DNA from 2 places in the Streptomyces sp. NPDC026589 genome. Region 1 is predicted to be linked to the other one. Evidence: predicted binding sites of a transcription regulator. Region 1 holds the regulator's gene; the other holds the start of a gene.
The links. Region 1 encodes HrcA, which represses chaperone genes, less so after heat shock. Its sites were predicted from a motif close to TTNGCACTCNGNNNNNCNGAGTGCNAA; they were not measured.

Region 1 (2,197 bases):
GGTCTGGGCGGAAGTGCCGGGGGCCGCGCCCTCGCCGCTGCAGGTGTTGCAGACGACGGCCGTGTCGACCTGGATGTCCTTGGTGGTGCCGAAGGCCGCCTCGTTGAGGTCGATCTCCAGCCGGATCATGGCGTCCTGGCCCCGCCGGGTCCGCGAACGGGGCCCGCGCTGCGCGGCGTTGCCGAAGAACGCGTCCATGATGTCGGAGAAGTTACCGAAGCCGCCGGCTCCGAAACCGCCCGCGCCACCGCCGCCGCCACTGGCGGAGAGGGGGTCGCCGCCGAGGTCGTAGACCTGCTTCTTCTGCGGGTCCGAGAGCACCTCGTAAGCGGCGTTGATCTCCTTGAACCGCTCCTGGGTCTTCGGGTCCGGGTTGACATCCGGGTGCAGCTCGCGTGCGAGCCGACGGAATGCCTTCTTGATCTCGTCCTGAGATGCGTCGCGGCGCACGCCGAGTACGGCGTAGTAGTCCGTGGCCACTTACGACTCCGCCAGGATCTGTCCGACGTAACGTGCCACTGCGCGTACCGCTCCCATCGTTCCGGGGTAGTCCATGCGGGTCGGTCCGACCACGCCGAGTTTGGCGACTGCCTCGTCGCCCGAACCGTAGCCGACCGCGACGACGGACGTGGAGTTGAGCCCCTCGTGGGCGTTCTCGTGCCCGATCCGTACGGTCATGCCGGAGTCCGTGGCCTCACCGAGCAGCTTCAGCAGGACGACCTGTTCCTCCAGTGCTTCCAGCACCGGCCGGATCATCACCGGGAAGTCGTGTCCGAAGCGGGTGAGGTTGGAGGTGCCGCCGATCATCAGCCGCTCCTCCGTCTCCTCGACCAGTGTTTCGAGGAGGGTGGAAAGGACCGTGGAAACCGTCCCGCGGTCCTCGCTGTCGAAGGATTCCGGCAGCTCCTGCACCAGTTGCGGGACATCCGCGAAGCGGCGTCCGACGACCCGGCTGTTGAGCCGGGCCCGCAGATCCGCGAGCGATGCCTCGCCGAAGGGCGCAGGGCAGTCGATCATACGCTGTTCGACCCGGCCCGTGTCCGTGATCAGGACGAGCATCAGCCGGGCGGGGGCGAGCGCCAGCAGTTCCACGTGCCGCACCGTCGAGCGGGTCAGCGAGGGGTACTGCACGACGGCGACCTGCCGGGTCAGCTGCGCGAGCAGCCGCACCGTCCGGCCGACCACGTCGTCGAGGTCGACCGCGCCGTCGAGGAAGTTCTGGATGGCCCGGCGCTCGGGCGAGGAGAGCGGCTTGACGCCCGCGAGCCGGTCGACGAAGAGGCGGTACCCCTTGTCGGTCGGGATGCGTCCCGCGCTCGTGTGCGGCTGGGCGATGAAGCCCTCGTCCTCCAGCACCGCCATGTCGTTGCGGACGGTGGCCGGGGAGACCCCCAGCCGGTGCCGCTCGGTCAGCGCCTTGGAGCCGACGGGCTCCTCGGTGCCGACGTAGTCCTGGACGATGGCGCGCAGCACTTCGAGTCTGCGTTCGCTGAGCATCGCGCACACCTCCAGCTGTGTCTCTCGGTGTCTGTCTGGCACTCGGTGCGTTCGAGTGCCAGCAATCCCCGTGGTCAGTGTACGGGGGTGGGGTGGGGCGGGGGCAAGGGCGACCGGCCACGCCTCCACGAGACCGCGCAGGTCGTTGCCGATAGCGTCCTGGTATGGACGTCGCTTGGGAAGACTTCGGCTGGGAGCGGTTGGGCAACGGTATCGGCAGGCGGCGCCTCCCCGGCTGGGACGCCACCGCCGCGCTGGTCGCCGGGGAGGACGGCGCGTTGCTGTACGACACCGGCGCCACGCTGCGCGAGGGGGTCGAGCTGCGGCGGCAGGCCGAGGCGCTGCTCGGGCGGAGGGTGACGCATATCGCACTGAGCCACCCGCACTTCGATCATGTGCTGGGCACCGCCGCGTTCGCCGGTGCCCAGGTGTACGGGGCGGTGGGCGTCGCGGCGCTGCTGCGCGGCGGGGCGGAGAGCCTGTGCGCCTCGGCTGTGCGCCACGGGGTGCCGGAGGGCGAGGCGGCCCGGTCGGCGGACACGCTGGTGGTCCCGCACCACGAGGTGTGCGGCGACTGGACGCTGGACCTGGGCGGCGGCCGTCAGGTGCTGCTGGCGAACGTGGGCCCCGGGCACAGCGGCCATGACCTCGCGGCGCTGGTGCCGGGCACGGGCGGTGAGCCTCCGGTGGTGTTCTGCGG
Region 2 (2,197 bases), on a different contig from region 1:
GACGGCTGGCAGGATGCGGCGCCATGCAGCTAGTACGACAAAACGAAAAAACAGCCATGAAGTGGCACAGGTCGGGTGCCGTCGTGCTGGCGGCCCTGCTGGCCGCCGCCGTCGCCTCCGGGTGCGCGGCGGAGACGGGCGGCGGTGGCCCGGGAACTCCCGGCGGCCCCGCGAAGCCCGCCGCCGGCCAGCCGGGCGAGGCCGCTCCGGAGGCCGGGCCCGCCCGTGCCCTGGACACCTACGCCGAGGCGCTCAGGAAGAAGCAGGCGGCGCGGGCCGTCGCCGCGAAGAAGTGGGGACTGGCCAGGACCCCGCTCGCGCCCCCCGAGCCGCCGAAGGTGAAGCCGCGCATCACCACCCGCGAGGGCTTCGAGGTCCGGGACGACGCCGGGCTGCCGCCCGTCTTCACCACCGTCCCGACCAAGGAGAAGATCGTCTTCCTGACGATGGACGACGGGGCGGAGAAGGACCCCGAGCTGCTGCGGATGATGACCGAACTGGATATCCCGTACAGCGCGTTCGTCAGCGACTACGTCATCAACGACGACTACGGCTACTTCAAGAAGATGCAGAAGCGCGGGGTGACGATCAGCAACCACACGCTCAACCACCGCTATCTGCCCGGTCTCTCCGCCGACGAGCAGAAGCGGGAGATCTGCGGCCAGCAGGAGAAGATCCTCAAGCACTACGGGAAGCGGCCCACCCTCTTCCGCCCGCCCTACGGCAACTACAACCGCGACACCCTCGTCGTCGCCAAGTCCTGCGGGATCACCGCCGTGCCCCTGTGGTCCTCCGAGGCCTTCCCCGACCACATGGAATGGCGCGAGTGGGACCGGGACCTGCACCCCGGCGACATCGTCCTCACCCACTTCCGGGGCAAGGAGGACTGGAAGGGGTCGATGCCCGACATGATCCGCCAGGTCATGAAGACCATCACCGACAAGGGATACGCGGTGGCGAAGCTGGAGGACTACGTCTGACCCGCGTCCTTCCCCGCACCCGGCCGTGAACGCGCGCTCAGCCCCCGCTGTGCGCGCGTTCGCCGTTGCCGGAACGTCACGCACCACCCCGACGTTGTCCGGACGGTGACCCGACAGGGCCCCGATCGGGACGGCGCGAGGGTGGTGAATTGGCACTCCGCTTGACCGAGTGCTAATCGCGGTCATAGTCTCGGTGCTGGCACTCCCCCCTGGAGAGTGCCAGCACCACCTTGCGCGACAGGGCAGGTCCGGCACCCGCGACGACGGGCCGGTCAGGTCGCCGCCCACAGACTGTTAAACCCCGTGAGATCTCCGAAGGGGGAGACCGGATCGTGTCGACCACCAGCTCCAAGGTTGCGATCAAGCCGCTCGAGGACCGCATTGTGGTCCAGCCGCTCGACGCCGAGCAGACCACGGCTTCCGGCCTGGTCATTCCGGACACCGCGAAGGAGAAGCCCCAGGAGGGCGTCGTCCTCGCGGTGGGCCCGGGCCGCTTCGAGAACGGCGAGCGACTTCCGCTCGACGTCAAGACCGGCGACGTCGTCCTGTACAGCAAGTACGGCGGCACCGAGGTGAAGTACAACGGCGAGGAGTACCTCGTCCTCTCGGCCCGCGACGTTCTCGCGATCGTCGAGAAGTAATTCACCCACGTTTGCTTGTGTTCTGCGCCCCTGGCCCCCTGCGAAATAACTAGCCGGGCGGCGAGGGGCGCAGTTCATTTTGAGAGGGAACACAGCCCATGGCGAAGATTCTGAAGTTCGACGAGGACGCCCGTCGCGCCCTTGAGCGCGGCGTCAACAAGCTTGCCGACACGGTCAAGGTGACGATCGGCCCCAAGGGCCGCAACGTCGTCATCGACAAGAAGTTCGGCGCTCCCACCATCACCAACGACGGTGTCACCATCGCGCGCGAGGTCGAGCTCGACGACCCGTACGAGAACCTGGGCGCCCAGCTCGTCAAGGAGGTGGCGACCAAGACCAACGACGTAGCGGGTGACGGCACCACCACCGCGACCGTGCTGGCCCAGGCGCTCGTCCGCGAGGGCCTGCGCAACGTCGCCGCCGGCGCCTCCCCGGCCGCCCTGAAGAAGGGCATCGACGCCGCGGTCAAGGCCGTGTCCGAGGAGCTCCTCGCGACCGCCCGCCCGATCGACGACAAGTCCGACATCGCCGCCGTGGCCGCGCTCTCCGCGCAGGACACCCAGGTCGGCGAGCTCA

Region 2: a site for HrcA is predicted at 1,130-1,156, ahead of groES (co-chaperone GroES). Genes of this name have one in related genera too.

The regions. Positions count from the first base shown of each region.
Region 1 is NZ_JBEZYG010000003.1:401,198-403,394, reverse strand. Features, by position in the region: gene dnaJ (molecular chaperone DnaJ) at 1-480, opposite strand, end outside; gene hrcA (heat-inducible transcriptional repressor HrcA) at 481-1,497, opposite strand; gene AB0F29_RS07695 (MBL fold metallo-hydrolase) at 1,662-2,197, shown strand, end outside.
Region 2 is NZ_JBEZYG010000010.1:106,298-108,494, forward strand. Features, by position in the region: gene AB0F29_RS19005 (polysaccharide deacetylase family protein) at 57-980, shown strand; gene groES (co-chaperone GroES) at 1,313-1,621, shown strand; gene groL (chaperonin GroEL) at 1,720-2,197, shown strand, end outside.